2 regions of the Streptomyces viridosporus T7A genome follow, and region 2 is predicted to be linked to the other one. Evidence: predicted binding sites of a transcription regulator. Region 2 holds the regulator's gene; the other holds the start of a gene.
What was found. Region 2 encodes HspR, which represses chaperone genes until heat shock. Its sites were predicted from a motif close to TTGAGNNNNNNNNNCTCAA; they were not measured.
Positions count from the first base shown of each region.

Region 1: a site for HspR is predicted at 8,232-8,250, ahead of lon (endopeptidase La). Genes of this name have one in related genera too.

Region 1 covers NZ_CP023700.1:5,533,345-5,544,838, forward strand. The annotation lists gene CP969_RS25730 (DUF4097 family beta strand repeat-containing protein) at 1-47, opposite strand, end outside; gene CP969_RS25735 (DUF6104 family protein) at 997-1,176, opposite strand; gene CP969_RS25740 (multifunctional oxoglutarate decarboxylase/oxoglutarate dehydrogenase thiamine pyrophosphate-binding subunit/dihydrolipoyllysine-residue succinyltransferase subunit) at 1,268-5,119, opposite strand; gene CP969_RS25745 (HAMP domain-containing sensor histidine kinase) at 5,411-6,520, opposite strand; gene CP969_RS25750 (response regulator transcription factor) at 6,517-7,257, opposite strand; gene CP969_RS25755 (spermine/spermidine synthase domain-containing protein) at 7,382-8,095, opposite strand; gene lon (endopeptidase La) at 8,273-10,687, shown strand; gene CP969_RS25765 (lysozyme) at 10,784-11,494, opposite strand, start outside.
Region 2 covers NZ_CP023700.1:4,488,911-4,500,404, forward strand. The annotation lists gene grpE (nucleotide exchange factor GrpE) at 1-64, shown strand, start outside; gene dnaJ (molecular chaperone DnaJ) at 101-1,276, shown strand; gene CP969_RS20840 (heat shock protein transcriptional repressor HspR) at 1,282-1,734, shown strand; gene CP969_RS20845 (sugar ABC transporter substrate-binding protein) at 2,009-3,112, shown strand; gene CP969_RS20850 (helix-turn-helix transcriptional regulator) at 3,357-4,388, shown strand; gene CP969_RS20855 (helix-turn-helix domain-containing protein) at 4,566-5,585, opposite strand; gene CP969_RS20865 (Rieske (2Fe-2S) protein) at 5,900-6,235, shown strand; gene clpB (ATP-dependent chaperone ClpB) at 6,901-9,498, shown strand; gene CP969_RS20880 (YbjN domain-containing protein) at 9,676-10,203, shown strand; gene CP969_RS20885 (ATP-binding protein) at 10,748-11,266, opposite strand; gene CP969_RS20890 (helix-turn-helix domain-containing protein) at 11,445-11,494, shown strand, end outside.

The sequences.
Region 1 (11,494 bases), 1.0 Mb from region 2:
GCGTCGAAGGTGAGCTTCGTGGGCTCCGCGACGGACCACTCGGACATGGGGAGACCTCCTGGGGCGAACCCGACGACGCGCCATATCGCGTCTTCCGTGATTCACGATATATCGCGCCTCGGGAAAGTCAAGACACTCGTTCCAGTGATCAGTCGGCGCCCGGAACGGGCGAAGGGGTCCGGCGCACGGTCGTGCCGCCGGACTGCCGCACGTATGTCCGCTGCTGTCGGAGCCGGAGCCGGAGCCGGAGCCGGAGCCGGAGTCGGAGCCAGAGCCAGAGCCGGTGGGGGTGGGACGGGCCCGGGCCGGGAAGAAGGAGGCGATGCGCGCTTTCGTCGGCCGGACCGGACTCGGCCCCGTTTTGACCTGCGGGTCCTCGACCGGCTGACCGGCAGATGCTTGACCGGCCCCGCCGCCGACGCGGGCTTCCGTCGAGGCAGTGTCTTGGTGGTGTCCTGGCAGTCCTCACGCGCGCGAGGCCTGCTACCCCGGGACTCGTCCCCGGCGAGCCCGCCGCCCGTCTGATCGAGATCGCCCTTCGCCGGCCCGGCGCCCGGTTCCCCGGGAGCGGGGAGAGCGAGGGGTGCCGGAGGAACCCCGGCGCCGTCCCCGGTCGGCGGCCGGACCGCGGCGGGAACGCCCCCGCCGGTTCACGGGACACCGGGCCCCGCCCTCCGGTACCGCAGGGCCGTGCCGGGCACGGACGCCGGGGGGCGGGGCCCAGGGCCGGGGCCCGAGAGCATTGTTCCGAGGTCGCCGCCCCGGCACCGGCATGTACGGGGCGCCGGCGGCGGCCGAAAACGCACTGCCGGGCCCGGCGGGTCCACACCCCGCCGGGCCCGACGGCCGACGTCCCGGCCCCCCGGGGGACCCGTCACCGGCCGCCCCGGGGCCGCACGGCTGATTCCTCAGGGGTCGCACGGCCGATCCCTCAGGGGCCGCACGGGGGTCCCGCGACCGACCCCGAGGGGAATCAATCCCCGAAGGGCGTCCTACCTACTCGTCGTCCTCGTCGTCCAGCCGCGCCAGCCACGTCGCCAGGCGCTCCACCGGCACCTCGAAGTCGGGGTTGAGATCGACGAACGTCCGCAGCTGTTCGGCGAGCCACTCGAAGGTGACCTCCTCCTCGCCGCGCCGCTTCTCCAGTTCCTCGATGCCACGGTCCGTGAAGTACATGAGGACAAGGATAGGTGCCGGAAAACGGCCGGGCCGCACCCCCGGAGCGGGGATGCGGCCCGGCCGTGCACGGCTCGTGAGGGCGTCGGGACTACGCCTCGAACACCTCACGCACCAGCTGCTCCTGCTCGGCCTGGTGGCGCTTCGCGGAGCCGACCGCGGGGGACGAGCCGTGCGGCCGCGAGATGCGCCGCAGACGCTCGTCGTGCGGGAGGTCGGCGCCGACCGCCAGGTCGAGGTGGTCGATCAGGTTGAGCGCGATGAACGGCCAGGCACCCTGGTTCGCCGGCTCCTCCTGGGCCCACAGGTACTTCTCGGCGTTCGGGTACTTCTTGATCTCCGCCTGGAGCTCGGCACCCGGCAGCGGGTACAGGCGCTCGATGCGGATGAGCGCGGTGTCCATCGCGTCGCGCTTCCTGCGCTCGGCGTCCAGGTCGTAGTAGACCTTGCCGGAGCAGAAGACGACCTTCTTCACCGCGGCCGGGTCGACCGTGGTGTCGCCGATGACCGGGCGGAACTGGCCCGTGGTGAACTCCTCCGCCGTGGAGGCCGCGGCCTTCAGGCGCAGCATCGACTTCGGGGTGAAGACGACCAGCGGCTTGTGGTGCGGGTTGTGCACCTGCCACCGCAGGAGGTGGAAGTAGTTCGACGGCGAGGTGGGCATCGCGACCGTCATGTTGTTCTGGGCGCAGAGCTGCAGGAACCGCTCCGGGCGGGCCGAGGAGTGGTCCGGGCCCTGGCCCTCGTAGCCGTGCGGGAGGAGGAGGACCACACCGGAGGTCTGGTTCCACTTCTGCTCCGCCGACGAGATGAACTCGTCCACGACCGTCTGGGCGCCGTTGACGAAGTCGCCGAACTGCGCCTCCCACAGCACGAGCGCGTCGGGGCGGGCCAGCGAGTAGCCGTACTCGAAGCCCATCGCCGCGTACTCGGAGAGCAGCGAGTTGTAGACGTTCAGCCGCGCCTGGTCCTCGGAGAGGTACTGCAGCGGCGTGTACTCCTCGCCGGTGCTGCGGTCGATGATGACCGCGTGGCGCTGGCCGAAGGTGCCGCGCTGGGAGTCCTGGCCCGCCAGGCGGACCGGGACGCCCTCCAGGAGCAGCGAGCCGAAGGCGAGGGTCTCGCCCATGCCCCAGTCGATGGTGCCGTCCTCGACCATCGCCGCCCGGCGCTGCAGCTGGGGCAGCAGCCGCGGGTGGACGGTGATGTGGTCGGGGATGTTGACCTGGGACTCGGCGATCCGCTTGACGACCTCCGTGGTCACCGCGGTGTTCACGGCGACCGGGAACTCGGCCTGCGGGTCGGAGGTCTCCACGGAGCCGGGCTGGCTGGTGGCCTCGCGGACCTCCGTGAAGACCTTCTCCAGCTGGCCCTGGTAGTCCTGCAGCGCCTGCTCGGCCTCTTCCAGGGTGATGTCGCCGCGACCGATCAGGGACTCGGTGTAGAGCTTGCGCACCGAGCGCTTCTTGTCGATCAGGTCGTACATCAGCGGCTGGGTGAAGGCCGGGTTGTCCGACTCGTTGTGACCGCGGCGGCGGTAGCAGATGAGGTCGATCACCACGTCCTTGTTGAACGCCTGGCGGAACTCGAAGGCCAGGCGCGCGACGCGCACGACCGCCTCCGGGTCGTCGCCGTTCACGTGGAAGATCGGGGCCTCGATCATGCGGGCCACGTCCGTCGCGTACATGGAGGAGCGCGAGGACTCGGGGGCCGCGGTGAAGCCGACCTGGTTGTTGATGACGATGTGGACCGTGCCGCCGGTGCGGTAGCCGCGCAGCTGCGACATGTTCAGGGTCTCGGCCACCACGCCCTGGCCCGCGAAGGCCGCGTCGCCGTGGATGGCCACCGGCAGGACGGTGAAGTCCGTGCCGCCCTTGCCGATGATGTCCTGCTTGGCGCGGGCGACGCCCTCCAGGACCGGGTCCACCGCCTCCAGGTGCGAGGGGTTGGCGACCAGGGAGACCTTGATCTGCTCGCCGTCCAGGCCGGTGAAGGTGCCCTCGGCGCCCAGGTGGTACTTCACGTCGCCGGAGCCGTGCATCGACTTCGGGTCGAGGTTGCCCTCGAACTCGCGGAAGATCTGCGCGTACGACTTGCCGACGATGTTGGCGAGCACGTTCAGCCGGCCGCGGTGGGCCATGCCGATGACGACCTCGTCCAGGCGGGACTCGGCGGCCGAGTCCAGCACCGCGTCCAGCAGCGGGATGACGGACTCGCCGCCCTCCAGGGAGAAGCGCTTCTGGCCGACGTACTTGGTCTGCAGGAAGGTCTCGAAGGCCTCCGCGGCGTTCAGCCGGCGCAGGATGCGCAGCTGCTCCTCGCGCTCCGGCTTGGAGTGCGAGCGCTCCACGCGGTCCTGGATCCACTTGCGCTGCTTGGGGTCCTGGATGTGCATGAACTCGATGCCGGTGGTGCGGCAGTACGAGTCGCGCAGCACGCCGAGGATGTCGCGCAGCTTCATCATCGACTTGCCGGCGAAGCCGCCGACGGCGAACTCGCGCTCCAGGTCCCACAGGGTGAGACCGTGCTCGACGATGTCCAGGTCGGGGTGCTTGCGCTGCTTGTACTCCAGCGGGTCGGTGTCGGCCATGACGTGGCCGCGGACCCGGTAGGAGTGGATCAGGTCGAAGACGCGGGCGGCCTTGGTGACGTCGTCGTCGTGCGAGGCGTCGATGTCCTTGAGCCAGCGGACCGGCTCGTAGGGGATGCGCAGCGCCTCGAAGATGTCGTCGTAGAAGTCGTTCTCGCCGAGCAGCAGGTTCGCCACGGCGCGCAGGAACTCGCCGGAGGCGGCGCCCTGGATCACCCGGTGGTCGTAGGTCGACGTGAGCGTCATGACCTTCGAGATGCCGAGCTTGTTGAGGGTGGCCTGGCTGGTGCCCTGGAACTCCGCCGGGTAGTCCATGGAGCCGACGCCCAGGATCACCGACTGGCCGGGCATCAGGCGCGGCACGGAGTGGACGGTGCCGAGGCCGCCGGGGTTGGTCAGGGAGACCGTGACGCCGGTGAAGTCGTCCATCGTCAGCTTGTTGTCGCGAGCACGACGGACGATGTCCTCGTAGGCCTGCCAGAACTCGAAGAAGTTCAGCGTCTCGGCCTTCTTGATCGCCGCGACGACCAGCTGGCGGTCGCCGTTGGGCTTGACCAGGTCGATGGCGAGGCCGAGGTTGACGTGCTCCGGCTTGACCAGGGTCGGCTTGCCGTCCACCTTCGCGTAGGACCAGTTCATCGACGGCATCGCCTTGATGGCCTGGACCATGGCGTAGCCGATGATGTGCGTGAAGGAGATCTTCCCGCCGCGGGCCCGCTTGAGGTGGTTGTTGATGACGATGCGGTTGTCGAACAGCAGCTTCACCGGGACCGCGCGCACGGACGTGGCCGTGGGCAGCTCCAGCGAGGCGTCCATGTTCTTGGCGACGGCGGCGGACGGGCCGCGCAGGGTCACCTTCTCGGGGCCGACCTTGGCCCCGTCGGCGGACTCGGCCTTGGCCTTGGCGGCGGCCGGCTTCGCGGGGGCCGGCTTCGCGGCGGCGGGCTGAGCGGCGGGGGCGGCGGCCTTCGCCGGAGCCGGGGCCGGAGCCTGGGCCGGCGCAGCAGGAGCCTGGGCGGCCGGCTGGGCCGGAGCGGCGGGCGCGGGCTGCGCGGCGGCCCGGGCGGGCGCGGGCGCGGCAGGCTGGGCCGGAGCGGTCGGCTGGGCCGTGGTGGTGGTCCCCGCGGCCCCCGCGGCCGCGGTACCCGCCGGAGCCGAGGTCGCAGGCGCGCCCGGCTTGTAGTCGGCGAAGAAGTCCCACCAGGCTCGGTCCACCGAGTTCGGGTCCTGGAGGTACTGCTGGTAGATCTCGTCGACGAGCCATTCGTTGGCACCGAAGGCCGCAGCGGGGTTCTTCCCCGCTTGGTCGGTGTCGGTCGAGATGCTCGAGTTACTGGGGGACTGTGGCGACACGGCGTCAACCGCCCTCTTCCGCTTCGCAAGATGATGGACAGCGGGAATCAAGGCTACGCCTCCAAGAGCGAGAAGGTCAGACCGGGCCCGTTCAACGTCGCGTAAGTCACATCTCAGAGGGTGTTTCGACGCTGGAAATGGCGGGAAACAAGCGTGGTTCCGCTTCTCCGGCCCCCTTCAGGGATCACTCGGGCGTGGTCCGGCGCGCGCGAGCGCGGGACCTGTGCCTGATCACACGTGTCCATCAGCATGGACATGGATGGATCTTGTGGCTCCGCTTCGAACTGTACGTCAACCTGATACGGAAGACGCCCCTGGAAGAGTGACAAGGATTCGGCAACCCCGCTCGGATTCGGCCACTCCGATCCGTCCGCCGTGCAGGTCGACGGCCCAGCGGGCGATCGCCAGGCCGAGACCGGTGCCGCCGTCGCTGCCGGGACCGTGCGGCCGGTCGGCGCTGCCGCGGTTGAAGCGCTCGAAGACGCGGTGCCACTCGGTCCGCGGGATGCCGGGTCCCTCGTCCAGGACCTCCAGCTCCAGCGACCCCGGCTGCGATCCGCGCCGCGCCCTGACCGTCACGCGGCCGTGCGGCGGGCTGTGCTTGACCGCGTTGTCGATGAGGTTGGCGACGACCTGGTGGATGCGCTCCGGGTCGGCGTGCGCGACCAGCTCGGGCGGCGTCACGTCGAGGTGCAGGTGGACGTCCGTACGCGTGTGGCTGCCGGAGCCGGTGGCCATGCCCGCGCGGGCGGAGGCGACCATGCCGGCCTCCTTGAGGACGCCGGACAGGTACGGCCACACCTCGAACCGCCGCTTCCTCAGCGGGACGACGCCGTTGTCCAGGCGGGACAGGTCGAGGAGGGTCTCCACCAGGCGCCCCAGGCGCTCGGTCTGCTTCAGGGCCGTGCGCATCGTCTCGGGATCGGCCTCGGTGACCCCGTCGACGATGTTCTCCAGCACCGCGCGCAGGCCCGCGATGGGGGTGCGCAGCTCGTGCGAGACGTTGGCCACCAGCTCCTTGCGCTGACGGTCCTGGGCCTCCAGCTCGTCGGCCATGGCGTTGATCGTCTGGGCCAGGTCGCCCAGCTCGTCGCGGCGGTTCTCGCGCACCCGGCGGGTGTAGTCGCCGTGCGAGATGGACCGGGCCACCGCGTTCATGTCGTCCAGCGGGGCGGTGAGCGAGTGCGCCACGAACTGGGTGATGAGCAGCGTGGCGATCATCGAGAAGACCGTGATGAAGCGCAGCTCCGTCTCGGTGCGCACCGCGATCATCGACAGCCCGGTGGTGATCAACACCGAGATGACGACCAGCGCGCCCAGCTTGGTCTTGATCGAGAACGGGCGTGCACCGCCCCAGGGCGACTTCCCCGGGTTCCTGCGCCGGGCCGGCCCGTCGCTCATGGCGTGGGCGTCTCCAGGGCGTAGCCCACGCCGTGCACGGTGCGGATGCGCTCGGCGCCGATCTTGCGGCGCAGCGCCTTGATGTGGCTGTCGACGGTGCGGGTGCCGGAGGCGTCGGCCCAGTCCCAGACCTCGGCCAGCAGCTGCTCGCGGGAGAGCACCGCGCGGGGGGTGTTCGCCAGGCAGACCAGGAGGTCGAACTCGGTGGGCGTCAGGTGGACGTCCTCGCTGCGCACCCGCACCCGGCGCTGCGCGTGGTCGATCTCCAGCTCACCGAGGCGCAGTATGCCGTTGCGCGGCGTCGTGGCCGCGAGGGCCGCCCGCTCCATGCGGCGCAGCAGCACGTGCACGCGGGCCGCCAGCTCCCGCATGGAGAAAGGCTTCGTCATGTAGTCGTCGGCGCCGACGCCCAGCCCGACCAGCATGTCGGTCTCGTCGTCGCGCGCGGTGAGCATCAGGACCGGCACGGGGCGCTGGGCCTGCACCCGGCGGCAGACCTCCAGCCCGTCGAAGCCCGGCAGCATGACGTCGAGGATCAGCAGGTCGGGCTGCCAGGCCTCGGCCGTGTCGACCGCGGACGGGCCGTCGCCCGCCGTTTGCACGAGGAACCCCTCGGCACGGAGGCGGGTCGCGATGGCGTCCACGATCGTCGCGTCGTCCTCGACCACCAGGACCCGCCGCTGTGCGCCGGGGGTGGCCGTCGCCGTGCCGTTGTGGGAGGTGTGTGTCTGCTCCATCGCCCGCCCCTGAAGTGTGCTTATCCGGAATCCGTGGGGTGATCCGTCGTCTGCGCATGACTGCGATTGACGCTTGAATGATCGGCGTCAGGGCAGCAGCGTACGGGGAGTTACCGCGTGTTTGCTATCCAGGGCGGATGCCGAGGTGCACGACGTCCGGAACGCCCCGGGCAACGGGTACCTCTTCGGTACGCACGTGCCGGAACCCGGCATTCCGCAAGGTTCCCTCGAATTCCGGGGAGGGCTTGGCCGACCACACGGCGAGCACTCCGTGGGGTCTCAACACCCTTGCGCAGTCGGCCAGTCCGGGCGGCGAGTAGAGCCCGTCGTTGCCCTCGGTGACGGTCCAGTCGGGCCCGTTGTCGATGTCGAGGCACAGCGCGTCGAACGTGTCGGACGTCTCATTGACGTACGCGACGAGATCCGTCTCGACGATCCTCGCGCGCGGGTCGGCGAGGGCCTCGGCGGAGAACTCGGCCAGCGGGCCCTCGCGGTGCCAGTCGATGACGGCCGGTTCGCGCTCCACCACGGTGATCCGCCCCCAGCGGGACTGCGCGGCGGCGTGTGCGAGCGAGAAGCCGACGCCGAGCCCGCCGATGAGGACGTGCGGGCCGGGGCGCGGGCCGCGGCCCTCGGCCGCGTCGGCGGCGTCGAGCGCGGCCAGGGCGGCGTCGACGAGCCGGCGCTCCGAGCGGCCGTCGGAGGTGTCCATCAGGAAGCAGCCGTTCGCGATGATCTGCAGCAGGTCGCCGTGCCGGCGCAGCACGACCTCGCCGAACGGGCCCTCGCGGCGGTCGAGGACTTCGGGGGCTTCGGGAATGCCGTACGGGGTGGCCATCCGTTCATCTTGGCAGGGCCCCCTTCGCCGGGGCGCCGGGGTGTCGGGACCCCGACCCGAAGGAGGGTTTCCGTCCGTCTCCGGGTGATCGCTCAGAGCGAACACCCCTTGGGGAACATTCGGAGGCTCATGAGCATTGAGTCGGCATAACTCAACTTGACTGCCGAAGGGGAGATCATGGCTGCTGAGTCCACACCGCTCGCCCTGCCTGTGCTGCCGCTCGACGACGAGGTCGTGCTGCCCGGGATGGTGGTCCCGCTGGACCTGAACGACGCGGAGGTGCGCGCCGCGGTGGAGGCCGCCCAGGCCGCCGCGAAGAACACGCCGGGCAAGCCCAGGGTGCTCCTGGTGCCGCGCGTCGACGGGACCTACGCCGGAACCGGCGTCCTCGGCACGGTCGAGCAGGTCGGCAGGCTGGCCGACGGCGACCCGGGCGCCCTGATCCGCGGCCGGAGCCGGGTGCGGATCGGCGCCGGGACCACCGGGCCGGGCGCGGCGCTGTGGGTGGAGGGGACCCGGATCGAGGAGAGCGTGCCCGACCCGCTGCCGGGACAGACGACCGAACTGGTCAAGGAGTACAAGGCGCTCGCCACCGCCTGGCTGCGCAAGCGCGGCGCCTGGCAGGTCGTCGACCGCGTCCAGGCCATCGACGACGTCGCCGCGCTCGCCGACAACTCCGGCTACTCGCCGTTCCTCACCACCGAGCAGAAGGTGGCCCTGCTGGAGACCACCGACCCGGTGGCCCGGCTGAAGCTCGCGACCCAGCAGCTGCGCGACCACCTCGCCGAGCAGGACGTCGCCGAGTCCATCGCCAAGGACGTCCAGGAGGGCGTCGACAAGCAGCAGCGCGAGTTCCTGCTGCGCCGCCAGCTGGAGGCCGTCCGCAAGGAGCTGCGCGAGCTCAACGGTGAGAAGGAGGGCGAGGAGTCCGACGACTACCGCGCCCGCGTCGAGGCCGCCGACCTGCCGGAGAAGGTCCGCGAGGCCGCGCTCAAGGAGGTCGACAAGCTGGAGCGCGCCTCCGACCAGTCGCCCGAGGGCTCCTGGATCCGCACCTGGCTCGACACGGTCCTGGAGATGCCGTGGAACGAGCGCACCGAGGACGCCTACGACATCCGGGGCGCCCAGGCCGTGCTCGACGCCGAGCACGCCGGCCTCGAGGACGTGAAGGAGCGCATCACCGAGTACCTGGCGGTGCGCAAGCGGCGCACGGAGCGCGGGCTGGGCGTGGTCGGGGGCCGCCGCGGCGGCGCCGTGCTCGCCCTGGTCGGCCCGCCCGGCGTCGGCAAGACCAGCCTGGGCGAGTCCGTCGCCCACGCCATGGGCCGGAAGTTCGTCCGGGTCGCCCTCGGCGGCGTCCGCGACGAGGCCGAGATCCGCGGCCACCGGCGCACCTACGTCGGCGCGCTGCCCGGCCGGATCGTCCGCGCCGTCAAGGAGGCCGGGTCGATGAACCCGGTCGTGCTGCTCGACGAGATCGACAAGGTGGGCTCGGACTTCCGGGGCGACCCGGCCGCGGCCCTGCTGGAGGTGCTCGACCCGGCGCAGAACCACACCTTCCGGGACCACTACCTGGAGGTCGAGCTGGACCTGTCCGACGTGGTCTTCCTCGCCACCGCCAACGTCCTGGAGGCCATCCCGGAGGCGCTGGCGGACCGGATGGAGATCGTCCGCCTGGACGGCTACACCGAGGACGAGAAGGTCGTCATCGCCCGGGACCACCTGCTCCCGCGTCAGCTGGAGCGCGCCGGCCTCGGCGCCGACGAGGTGACCATCGAGGAGGGCGCGCTGCGCAGGCTCGCCGGCGAGTACACGCGCGAGGCGGGCGTGCGCACCCTGGAGCGGTCCGTCGCCCGGCTGCTGCGCAAGATCGCGGCCCAGCACGAGCTGGGCGAGCGGGAACTGCCGTGCACCGTGACCGAGGACGACCTGCGGGGCCTGATCGGCCGGCCGCACCACGTGCCCGAGTCCGCCCAGGACCCGGCCGAGCGCCGCACCTCCGTCCCCGGTGTCGCCACCGGGCTCGCGGTGACCGGGGCCGGCGGCGACGTCCTCTACGTGGAGGCGTCCCTCGCCGACCCGGAGACGGGCGCGGCGGGTCTGACGCTGACCGGCCAGCTGGGCGACGTGATGAAGGAGTCGGCGCAGATCGCGCTGAGCTTCCTGCGCAGCCACGGCGCCGAACTGGAGCTGCCGGTGGCCGACCTGAAGGACCGGGGCGTGCACATCCACTTCCCGGCGGGCGCGGTGCCCAAGGACGGCCCGAGCGCCGGCATCACGATGACCACCGCACTGGCCTCGCTGCTCTCCGGCCGGCTGGTCCGCACCGATGTGGCGATGACCGGGGAGGTCTCGCTGACCGGGCGGGTGCTGCCGATCGGCGGGGTGAAGCAGAAGCTGCTCGCGGCGCACCGGGCGGGCGTCACCACCGTGATCATCCCCAAGCGCAACGAGCCCGACCTGGACGACGTCCCGGCCCAGGTGCTGGACAAGCTCGACGTCCACACCGTCACCGACGTCCGCCAGGTGCTCGAGCTGGCGCTGTCGCCGGCCACCGACGGCGCGGCGCCGGAGGTTCCGGTCGCCGTGTGACGGTGGTGACCGGATGAGGGAAGGCCCGGGTCCCGTGAGGGAGGCCCGGGCCTTCACCGTGCCGCCTCACCCTGCGGCGTTGCGCAGGACCGCCGTTCAGCCCAGCGCGAGGTCCCGGAGCCGGTCGAGCGTGCCGTTGAAGCGGTTGTGGTCCCCGACGGTCGGCCCGCTCGAGGTGTACTGCCACATCGTGTAGGTCCCCCAGCCGGCGGGGAGCTCCCCCACGGTGGAGGCGTACCGGGCGACCCACAGCGGATGGGCGGAGGCGAAGCCGGCGTAGTCGCCGGTGCACAGCTTCCACCAACTGGCCGACGTGTAGATGACGGCGTCCCGGCCGGTGCGCGCCCGGTACTGGTCCAGGAAGTCGCCGATCCAGTGCACCATCGCGCTCTGCGACTTGCCGTAGCAGTCGTCCCCGTAGGGGTTCCACTCCATGTCCACCGCGCCCGGCAGGGTCCTGCCGTCCGCGGACCAGGCGCCGCCGCGGTCGACGAAGTAGTCGGCCTGGGCGGCGCCGCTCGATGTGTCCGGGGTCGCGAAGTGGTAGGAGCCGCGGATCATGCCGACGTCGTACGAGCCGTTGTACTGCTGGGGGTGGTAGGGGTTGGTGTAGTACGTCCCCTCCGTGGCCTTCACGTAGGCCCATTTCACCCCGCTGGACCACAAGGTCCCCCAGGCGACGTCCCCCTGATGGCTGGAAACGTCCACCCCCTCCGTCTGGGTGGAGCGCCGGGTGGGGACGCCGTCCTGGCCGTCGTGGGCGATGACGCCCATGCCCATGTGGGCGGAGCCGCGCGGGGGAGTGCC
Region 2 (11,494 bases):
GGAGGGCACCGAGGCGGCGGACGCCGCGGAGAACAAGGAGAACGGTGGCCCGGAGGAGGGCTGACGTAATAGCTGACGCAGGGAAGGAGGGACGTCGGGGATGAGCACCAAGGACTTCATCGAGAAGGACTACTACAAGGTCCTCGGCGTCCCCAAGGACGCCACCGAGGCCGAGATCAAGAAGGCGTACCGGAAGCTCGCCCGCGAGTACCACCCGGACGCCAACAAGGGGAACGCCAAGGCGGAGGAGCGGTTCAAGGAGATCTCCGAGGCGAACGACGTCCTCGGCGACCCCAAGAAGCGCAAGGAGTACGACGAGGCCCGCGCCCTCTTCGGCAACGGCGGCTTCCGCCCGGGGCCGGGCGCGGGCGGCGGCTCCTTCAACTTCGACCTGGGCGACCTCTTCGGGGGTCAGGCCGGGGGCCAGGCGGGCGGCGGCTTCGGCGGCGGCCTCGGTGACGTCTTCGGGGGCCTGTTCAACCGCGGCGGCACGGGCACCACGCGTACCCAGCCCCGGCGCGGCCAGGACATCGAGTCCGAGGTCACCCTCAGCTTCACCGAGGCGATCGAGGGTGCGACCGTTCCGCTGCGGATGTCCTCGCAGGCGCCCTGCAAGGCCTGCTCCGGCACCGGCGACAAGAACGGCACACCGCGCGTGTGCCCGACCTGCGTCGGCACCGGGCAGGTGGCGCGGGGCTCCGGCGGGGGCTTCTCGCTCACCGACCCCTGCCCCGACTGCAAGGGCCGCGGTCTGATCGCGGAGAGCCCCTGCGACGTCTGCAAGGGCAGCGGGCGGGCCAAGTCCTCCAGGACCATGCAGGTGCGCATCCCCGCGGGCGTCAGCGACGGCCAGCGGATCCGGCTGCGCGGCAAGGGCGCCCCGGGCGAGCGGGGCGGCCCGGCGGGCGACCTGTACGTCGTCGTGCACGTCGGCACCCACCCGGTGTTCGGCCGCAAGGGCGACAACCTCACCGTCACCGTCCCGGTCACGTATCCCGAGGCGGCCCTCGGCGGCGAGGTCCGGGTCCCGACGCTCGGCGGTCCCCCGGTCACGCTGAAGCTGCCGCCGGGCACGCCCAACGGCCGCACCATGCGGGCGCGGGGCAAGGGCGCGGTCCGCAAGGACGGCACCCGCGGTGATCTGCTGGTCACCGTGGAGGTGAGTGTTCCCAAGGACCTGTCGGGGAAGGCTCGTGACGCACTGGAGGCGTATCGCGAGGCGACCGCGGGCGAGGACCCGCGGGCGGAGCTGTTCCAGGCCGCGAAGGGAGCTTGAGACTGATGGACGGCCGTCGACGCAATCCGTACGAACTGACCCACGACACCCCGGTCTACGTCATTTCGGTGGCGGCCCAGCTCTCCGGCCTGCACCCGCAGACGCTGCGCCAGTACGACCGCCTGGGGCTCGTGTCGCCGGACCGCACCGCCGGCCGGGGCCGTCGCTACTCGGCCCGTGACATCGAACTGCTCCGCCAGGTGCAGCAGTTGTCGCAGGACGAGGGCATCAACCTGGCCGGAATCAAGCGCATCATCGAACTGGAGAACCAGGTCGCCGCCCTCCAGGCCCGGGTGGCCGAACTGGAGGACGCCCTCGACGGGGCGGCGGCGACGATGCGTCAGCGCGAGGCAGCGGTGCACGCCTCGTACCGCCGCGACCTGGTGCCGTACCAGGAGGTCCAGCAGACCAGCGCGCTGGTGGTGTGGCGGCCGAAGCGGCAGCAGCAGCCGGACTGACGCGGAGACGAAGGACGGGCAGGGGCCCGGGGGTTCCGGTGGACCTCCGGGCCCCTCGTCGTGCGCGCACCCGCCGGTGATGGACCCCTGTGTGCGGGTTCGGCGGATCTCCCCAGGTCGGTCGCGGGTCCCTCACGAGTGCGGCTCACCGTGTTGTGTCCATCTCGTTAAGTGATCACTCTTGACTCCGATGGTGGCTAAAGCGTTGGCTTTTCAGTCACATGGGACACAAAGTTGTGCCCACGTCCGGAACGCACCTGAAGTGAGCCCCCGCATGCGTCGTATCGCCATACCTGTGGCCGTCACCTCGATGTCCGTCATGCTCGCCGGCTGCGGCGTGCTCGACGCGACAGGGAGCAGCGAGGACGCCAGCCCGACCAAGGGGAACGACATCACCGTCGGGCTGCTGCTCCCGGAGAAGGCCAACACCCGGTACGAGACGTTCGACTACCCCATCTTCAAGAAGAAGGTGGAGTCCCTCACCGACAACCGGGGCAAGGTCGAGTACGCCAACGCGGACGCGGACGCGGGCAAGCAGGAGAGCCAGCTGCAGGGGATGATCGACAAGAAGGTCGACGTCATCGTGCTGGACGCGGTCGACGCGCACGCCATCGCGGGCGGTGTGAAGAAGGCCAAGGAAGCGGGTATCCCGGTCATCGCCTACGACCGGCTGGCCGAGGGGCCGATCGACGCGTACATCTCCTTCGACAACGGGCTGGTCGGCGAGGTCCAGGGACGTTCCCTGCTGGAGTCCTCCGGCGGCCTCGACGTCACCGACAAGATCGTGATGATGAACGGCTCGTCGACCGACCCGAACGCCAAGCAGTTCAAGGCGGGCGCGCTGTCCGAGCTCAGGGGCAAGGTGACGATCGCCAAGTCCTACGACACCAAGGACTGGAAGCCGGAGAACGCCCAGGCCAACATGACCGAGGCGATCAACGCGATCGGCGCGTCGAACATCGCCGCGGTCTACTCCGCCAACGACGGCATGGCGGGCGGCATCGTCGCGGCGCTCAAGGCCGCCGGCGTCACCGACCTGCCCCCGATCACCGGCCAGGACGCGGAACTGGCGGCGGTGCAGCGGATCATCGCCGGCGAGCAGTACATGAGCGTGTACAAGTCCTACCCGGAGGAGGCCGAGAGCGCCGCGGAGATGGCCGTGGCGAAGGTCCAGGGCCGGGACATCAAGTTCGACGCGCTGACCCGCGACCGGGTGGACAGCCCCACGGACAAGGACATCCCGGCGCAGCTCGTGCCCGTGGTCGCGCTGACCCAGGAGAACATCCGGGACACCGTCGTCGCCGACGGGATCTACGAGGTGTCGGACATCTGCACCGCGAAGTACAAGGCGGCGTGCGACGAGATCGGTCTGAAGTAGCCCGCGCGGCCGTCCTCCCGCCCGCGGGTTTCCGCACCGCCGCCTCCCGGTCGGCGGTGCGGCACGGCGTCAATATTCGGCCACGCCCCGCCGGTTCGTCGCGCCGGCACGACCCGGGGTGCGGAAATAGCCGGGCATAGCGGTGGTTTCCGGTGGCCGCGCCGCGAGGACCCGTGTTGCGGAGCCGGTTCCGGCCGCGCATAGTTGCGCTGCGGAAAGTGGCGGACCGGGGGTGGGACGGGCGATGGCCGGGCACGGGACGGACGAGCATCCACACGGTGCTGACCGACTGTGCGAGGCCGGGGATCGCGTGTATTCCCGGGCCGTACGGCGCGGACGCGTGCCGCGCCGGGACGCGGAGCCGGTGCCCTGCCTGATGGACCTGGCCCTGCTGCACCCGGACCCCGACGACATGGACTGGCTGGTCCCGACCTCCCCGCAGGAGGTCATGACCCGGCTGCTGCGCGGGATGTACGACGAGGTCAGCGCGAGCCAGCGCCGGGTCGGCTCGGCCGTCGCCGCCTTCGAGTGGTACGCCGGCCTCGGCCACCAGGTGTCCCCGGCCCCCTCGGCGACGGAGGGCCCGGCGATCCGGGTGCTGGACGGGCTGGCGCGGATCCAGGCGGCGATGGACGAGGCGACGCAGGCTTGCACCACCGAGGTGCTCACCGTCCAGCCCGGCGGCATCCGGCGGGAGGCGGAGCTGTCGGAGGGGCTGCACCGGGCGACGGCGCTGCGCGGCCGCGGGGTGCGGATGCGGGACCTGTACACGCACGTGGCCCGGCACGGGCAGGGGCTGCTCACCTACCTGGAGCTGATGGGCGACGCGGTGGAGGCGCGCACCCTGGACGAGGTGATCGAGCGGCTGATCCTGTTCGACCGCACGGTCGCCTTCATCCCCGCCAACGCCGAGCGCACGATGGCGCTGGAGCTGCGGCACCCGGCGCTGGTGGAGTACCTGGGCACGGTCTTCGAGCGCCTGTGGCGGCTGGCCATCCCGCTGACCGCCCCGCTGCCCGACACCGGCATCGAGGGCATCTCGCACCGGGAGCAGTCCATCGCGGCGCTGCTGGCCGAGGGCCACCAGGACGCGGTGATCGCGGAACGCCTCGGCATCAGCGTCCGCACCTGCCGCGCCCACATCGCCCGCCTGTCGGAGACGCTGGGCGCGGCCAGCCGTACCCAGCTCGGCGTCCGCATCGCCCAGGCCGGCCTGGACGGCCCGCCCCGTTCCTCCCGCACGGCTCCCGCGCGGGGGTCCCGGACCGCCCGGTGAGATGCCCCGGTCGGACGCGGCAGGCCGGGACTCCGGCGCCGACGAGGCGGGGAGCCGTCCGCGCCTCCCTGGCCGCCTACCGGGCCACCTCCCGGCCCTCCCGCGGGGTCCGCCCGTACCGGGCCGCACCGGGGGAGCGGAGCCCTCCCGCGTCGTGCCCGGGGTGCGGCACCGGCGTCACGTGACCGTCTCCTCCTGGTCGAGGATCCCCGACTGGGCGATGAGGTACCCCAGTTGGGCGCGGCTGCCGCTGCCGAGGGCCGACGCGAGTTTGGCTATGTGGGCGCGGCAGGTGCGGACGTTCATGCCCAGGCGCCGGGCTATGGCCTCGTCCACGTGGCCCTCCACGAGCAGCTTGGCGATGGAGTGCTGGATGTCCGTCAGGCCGTCCGGGGCCGGTTCGTACGGGGCGCCCGCGCTCAGGGGGACCGCGCGGGTCCACATGAACTCGAAGACCTTGATCAGGTAGCGGACGAGGCCCGGGTGGCGCAGTTCCAGGGCGACCTGCCGGTCGTCGCGGGTGGGGATGAAGGCCACGGTCTCGTCGCAGATGATGAGGCGCTCCACGAGCTCGTCGATGGTGCGGTACTCCACCTTCCCGGTGTCGAACCGGGCCACGTACGCCAGCGTTTCGGGGCTGTGCCGGGCGGTGTGCTGGTAGAGGGTGCGGATGCGCACCCCCCGGTCGGTCATCTGCTGGTCGCGTTCCAGGGCCTGGGCGAGGGTGTGCTCCAGTCGGCGGCCGCCCGGCTGGACCGTGAGCATCTCGGACCGGCACTGCGAGGTGGCCAGGTCCAGGGCGGCGTTGATCCGGTCGAAGCCCTCCAGCACCGTGATCGAGTGGGTGGTCACCGTCGCCTGGGCGCTGAGCGCCATGAAAGGCTCGAATGCGTCGGCCAGTTCGATCGACATCCGTCGGCGCTCGGTGATCTCCCGTTCCAGGGGGTTGAGCCGCTGGGCCAGGGCGACCGCCGGGGAGACCGGCCGCAGCCAGGTGGGATCGTCCGGGTCGGGGTGCAGGAGGGCGAGGTCCATGAGGCAGGGAGCGGGCTCCACGTCCGCGCGGGCGATGCGGCCGGCGCGCAGGGCGTCGGCGTACAGGCGTCCGCCGACCTCGCACAGTTCGGTCACCGCATGGGGATGTGTCCTATTATTCCGATTCGTAGTCAAATCTCCACCCCCCAGGGTCCTGAACATGCAGGAACATGATGCACCGATTGTGTGGCCATGACGTGCCCGAATGAGCCATCGTCGTACCTGACGGGGGAAGAGGTGACCTTCAAGTGAGGACGAAGCCGACTATGCGTAAGAGAACGCTTCGCTCGGTGCTTGTCGCCGCCTTCTCTGTCGTCGTGGCCTACGGAGCGCTGAACGGCCTGGCCGGCACGGAGGGTGACGCTCGGGCGGACAGCAGCTGGGGACCGGTGGTGGGCGCCAAGTCCGCGCCTGCTGACAGCAGTTGGGGTGTAGTCGCACCCCTTGGCGCAGACGACAGTAGTTGGGGCTGAGTGATGACCACACCTCCCGACGACCGCTCCTTCCGCCGCGAGATGGCCACCGCCTACCGGTCCGGATGGCACTTCATCGACCTGGTCACCGCCATCCCCCACAGCGGTGACTCGTTGATGGTGACCGTCTTCGGTGAGCCGGTCGTCGTCACGCGGGACGAGGACGGAGACGTGCGGGCGTTCCGGTGTCTGCGGCGTCCTCGGGGGGCGCCGCAGCCCGTGCGGTGTGCCGTCCGATACGGAATGATCTTTGTGAACCTGGACCAGCGGGACCATCGGCAGGTGGAGTCCGACTCCCTGGCCCCCCGGACCATCTCGGCCACCCCCCGCAGTGCCTGACGCGATTCCCCCGTCGTAACAGATCGCTCAGGTGCTTCCCCCCGCAGCGGCGTCACCGTGACCTGAACACGGTGACGCCGCTGCAGTTTGCGTGGACATTTCGGGATATCCGCCTGATCGCGTGATGGCCGGTAATGGCCGTTCGCCGGTGCGGGCCGGCGCGGGCCGGCGCGGGGCCCGCTCGGCCGCTCCCGGCCCTCTTTCGGCTCCTCTGTGATCCTTTCCGGCCCCTTCGGCCTCTCCGGCCCCTTCGGCCCCTTCGGCCTCTCCGGCCCCTTCGGCCCTTCCGGCCCTTCCGGCCCTTCCGGCCCTTCCGGCCCCTCCGGGCCCCTTCCCTCGTCCCCCGTGCGGGCGAGTGTCGCTCTCCGGTGCCGCCTGGAGTCGCCCTGGGCTACCCGGAGTCCCCCGGAGTCCCCCGGAGGCCCCCGGAGTCGCCCGGAGTCGCCCGGAGTCGCCCGGAGTCGCCCGGCTCCACCGGGTGCGGGGCAGCCCCGCTCCGGGTACGCGGGGGCCGTGGCCCCGGTGCGCGGCGGTCATGATCCGAAAACTCGACCGCTCGGCCCTCCCGTCCACCGCCTTGAGTGGAATAGACTCAAGTTTGTGGACGTTGACCGAGTCAGCCATGAAGGGCGCTGAAGGGTCGTCGTAAGGAGGAGAACGCGAACGTGGACGCCGAGCTGACCAACCGGAGCCGGGACGCGCTGGGCGCCGCCGGCAACCGGGCCGTGACCGACGGGCACCCCGACCTCACCCCCGCTCACCTGCTGCTCGCCCTGCTCCAGGGGCAGGACAACGAGAACATCACGGACCTGCTCGCCGCGGTCGACGCCGACCAGGCGGCCGTACGCTCCGGGGCCGAGCGCGTCCTCGCCGGGCTGCCGAGCGTGACCGGGTCCACGGTGGCGCCTCCCCAGCCCAACCGCGAGCTGCTCGCCGTCGTCGCGGACGCCCAGGCCCGCGCCCGCGAGCTGGGCGACGAGTACCTCTCCACCGAACACCTCCTCATCGGCATCGCCGCCAAGGGCGGGGCGGCCGGTGAGGTGCTGGCGCGGCAGGGCGCCACCGCGAAGAAGCTGCAGGAAGCCTTCCAGAAGGCGAGGGGAGCACGCCGGGTGACCACCGCCGACCCCGAGGGCCAGTACAAGGCCCTGGAGAAGTTCGGCACCGACCTCACCGCCGCCGCCCGCGAGGGCAGGCTCGACCCCGTCATCGGACGGGACCACGAGATCCGGCGGGTCGTCCAGGTGCTGAGCCGCCGCACCAAGAACAACCCCGTCCTCATCGGCGAACCCGGCGTCGGCAAGACCGCCGTCGTCGAGGGGCTCGCCCAGCGGATCGTCAAGGGCGACGTGCCCGAGTCGCTGAAGGACAAGCAGCTCGTCGCGCTCGACCTGGGCGCGATGGTCGCCGGGGCCAAGTACCGCGGCGAGTTCGAGGAGCGGCTGAAGACCGTCCTCGCCGAGATCAAGGACTCCGACGGGCGGATCATCACCTTCATCGACGAGCTGCACACGGTCGTCGGCGCGGGCGCCGGCGGCGACTCCGCCATGGACGCCGGCAACATGCTCAAGCCCATGCTCGCCCGCGGCGAGCTGCGCATGGTCGGCGCCACCACCCTGGACGAGTACCGCGAGCGGATCGAGAAGGACCCGGCCCTGGAGCGGCGCTTCCAGCAGGTGCTGGTCGCCGAGCCGACCGTCGAGGACTCCATCGCCATCCTGCGCGGGCTCAAGGGCCGCTACGAGGCCCACCACAAGGTCCAGATCGCCGACAGCGCGCTGGTGGCGGCGGCCACCCTCTCCGACCGCTACATCACCTCCCGCTTCCTGCCCGACAAGGCCATCGACCTCGTCGACGAGGCCGCCTCCCGGCTCCGCATGGAGATCGACTCGTCCCCCGTCGAGATCGACGAGCTCCAGCGCGCCGTGGACCGGCTGCGGATGGAGGAGCTGGCGCTCGACAAGGAGACCGACCCCGCCTCGCGCGAGCGCCTGGAGAAGCTGCGCCGCGACCTCGCCGACAAGGAGGAGGAGCTGCGCGGCCTCACCGCCCGCTGGGAGAAGGAGAAGCAGTCCCTGAACCGCGTCGGTGAGCTCAAGGAGAGGCTCGACGACCTGCGCGGCCAGGCCGAGCGCGCCCAGCGCGACGGCGACTTCGACACCGCCTCCAAGCTCCTCTACGGCGAGATCCCGGCCCTGGAGCGCGACCTCGAGGCCGCCTCCGAGGCCGAGGAGGAGGCCGCCCGGGACACCATGGTCAAGGAGGAGGTCGGCCCCGACGACATCGCCGACGTCGTCGCCTCCTGGACCGGCATCCCCGCCGGGCGCCTGCTGGAGGGCGAGACGCAGAAGCTGCTGCGCATGGAGGAGGAGCTCGGCAGGCGGCTCATCGGCCAGACCGAGGCCGTACAGGCGGTCTCCGACGCGGTACGGCGCTCCCGGGCCGGCGTCGCCGACCCCGACCGTCCCACCGGCTCCTTCCTCTTCCTCGGCCCGACCGGCGTCGGCAAGACCGAACTGGCCAAGGCGCTCGCCGACTTCCTCTTCGACGACGAGCGGGCCATGGTCCGCATCGACATGTCGGAGTACGGCGAGAAGCACAGCGTGGCCCGTCTGGTCGGCGCCCCGCCCGGCTACGTCGGCTACGAGGAGGGCGGCCAGCTCACCGAGGCCGTGCGGCGGCGGCCGTACAGCGTGGTGCTCCTCGACGAGGTGGAGAAGGCCCACCCCGAGGTCTTCGACGTCCTGCTCCAGGTGCTGGACGACGGCCGGCTCACCGACGGCCAGGGCCGCACGGTCGACTTCCGCAACACCATCCTGGTCCTCACCTCCAACCTGGGCAGCCAGTACCTGATCGACCCGATGACCACCGAGGCGGAGAAGAAGGAGCAGGTGCTGGAGGCGGTCCGGTCCTCCTTCAAGCCGGAGTTCCTCAACCGCCTCGACGACCTGGTGGTCTTCTCCGCGCTGACCAAGCCCGAGCTGGAGCGCATCGCGAAGCTCCAGATCGACCGCCTGGCCCGGCGGCTCGCCGAGCGCCGGCTCACCCTGGACGTCACCGACGACGCCCTGGCCTGGCTGGCGGAGGAGGGCCTGGACCCGGCCTACGGCGCGCGGCCGCTGCGCCGTCTGGTCCAGACCGCCATCGGCGACCGGCTCGCCAAGGAGATCCTCTCCGGGGAGATCAAGGACGGCGACACGGTCCAGGTGGACCGCTTCGGCGAGGGCCTGCTGGTGGGGCCGAAGACGGGCAAGACACTCTGAGCACCCGGAACCGGGTCCCGGGCCCGCCGTCCCGTCCGGACGGTGGGCCCGCCCTTCGGTGGGTACCCGCAGATTGACCGGATCGAGTCAGCCCAGGGCAGACAGCCCCGTCAGGGCTTGCCACCCCCCTCCCCGCATGGGGGAGGATGGCGGGATCCGTACGAAGGGAAAATCACGGTGAGCATCGACCCGTCCTCGATTCCGAATTTCGGGGGCCAGCCCGAGCCGCAGCCCCAAGGACCGGCGGGCCCCGTCGTCCCGGATCAGGACCTTGTGAAGCAGCTCCTCGACCAGATGGAGCTCAAGTACGTCGTCGACGACGAGGGCGACCTCGCGGCGCCGTGGGAGCAGTTCCGCACCTACTTCATGTTCCGTGGGGAGGGTGACCAGCAGATCTTCTCCGTGCGGACGTTCTACGACCGGCCGCACCAGATCGACGAGAAGCCGCAGCTGCTCGAGTCCGTCGACGACTGGAACCGGCGCACCCTGTGGCCCAAGGTGTACACCCACACCCATGACGACGGCACCGTCCGTCTCATCGGTGAGGCCCAGATGCTGATCGGCATGGGCGTCAGCCTGGAGCACTTCGTCTCGTCGACGGTCAGCTGGGTGCGGGCCGCCATCGAGTTCGACAAGTGGCTCGTCGAGCAGCTCGGCCTGGAGAAGGAGATCAACGAAGCGGACAAGCCCGAAGACGACGAGTAGGCCGTCCCAGGCGGCCACCGCCGAGCACGACGGGCGGCGGGTACCGGCCAGGTACGCGCCGTCCGCGGGGAGAGCCCGACCCGGACACCGGCCACCACGACCGGCCGCCGGGGCCGGGCTCCCCGCGTTCAGGGGGTCCCCGCGTCCTGCAGCCGTTACGGGCCCCGTGCCCTTCAGCCGTCGTGCGAGGTCGCGGTGCGCGGCGGCTGCGCCACCGACCGACGGATGTCCGCCGAGGCGCCGTCTCGGCCCCGGTCTCCTTCAGCACGGAGGTGAGCGCCTTCCCGGCGGTGTGGAGCCGCTCGTCCGCGGCCGTCGGTTCGCCGAGCCCGAGGCGGCTGCCACCTCGCTCAGCGCCTGGTGCAGCAGCTCCGGGGTCGCCTCGGCGAAGGTGGACGCGTCGAGGCGGCCGGCCGGGCTGGACACGGTGCGGGTGAGTGCCTCCGGCCCCGTGCGGGCCCGGCGTGCCGGAACGGACGTCGGGGAGGGGGAAGGGCTCACGCCATGATCCCGTCGTCATCCTGGTGATCGAAGCAACCGGGACTCACAGGTGAGTCGATGCTTCCGTGGGCACCTCCGCCCACACCGTCTTGCCCAGGGGGCGGCGAGGTGCCGAACCCCAGCGCACCGCCAGGGCTTCCACCAGGAGCAGCCCTCGACCGGACTCGCCTTCGGGAGGGACCGAGGGCGTGGAGGTGGGCGGCCGCTTCGCGGAGGCGGCGTCCGCGACCTCGACCCGCACCAGGCCCGCCACCTCGTCGAGAGTGAGCCGGAGGCCGAAGTCCCGTCCGGGGACCCGGCCGTGCTGTACGGCGTTCGCCGCGAGTTCACCGACGACGAGAGCGATCGCGCACGACACGTCCGACACGGGCGGGTGGCCCCACGCCTCCATGCACCGGACGGCGAAACGCCGGGCGAGCTGCGCACCTCGTGGTGAGGAGGTGAACCGCGCGGCAGCCGAGGGCAGTCCGCTTGCTTCGTCGACCAGCGTGACGATGTCCGGCGCGGGGGGCGCGGAGCTCCGCCGTGGCTCGTCTCCAGAGGTGATCGTTCCTGTGAGCACGGCTCCGTCCGTCCTTCTCCATCGAGCTCGAGACGTCTCGCACGGTGCGCGAGTCATCACTTTCCGTGCTCAAGATTCGTCGGATCGCTCTACGCTCGACAGGGGACACAGGCTTACCTTTCAGGTCATAAGGAACGGGCGTGACGCTTTGGCCAACGGAATCGACCCCAGTGCGTCGATGGCGGCGCTGTTCGGTGCGCGGGTGCGCAGGCTCCGTACGGCGGCCGG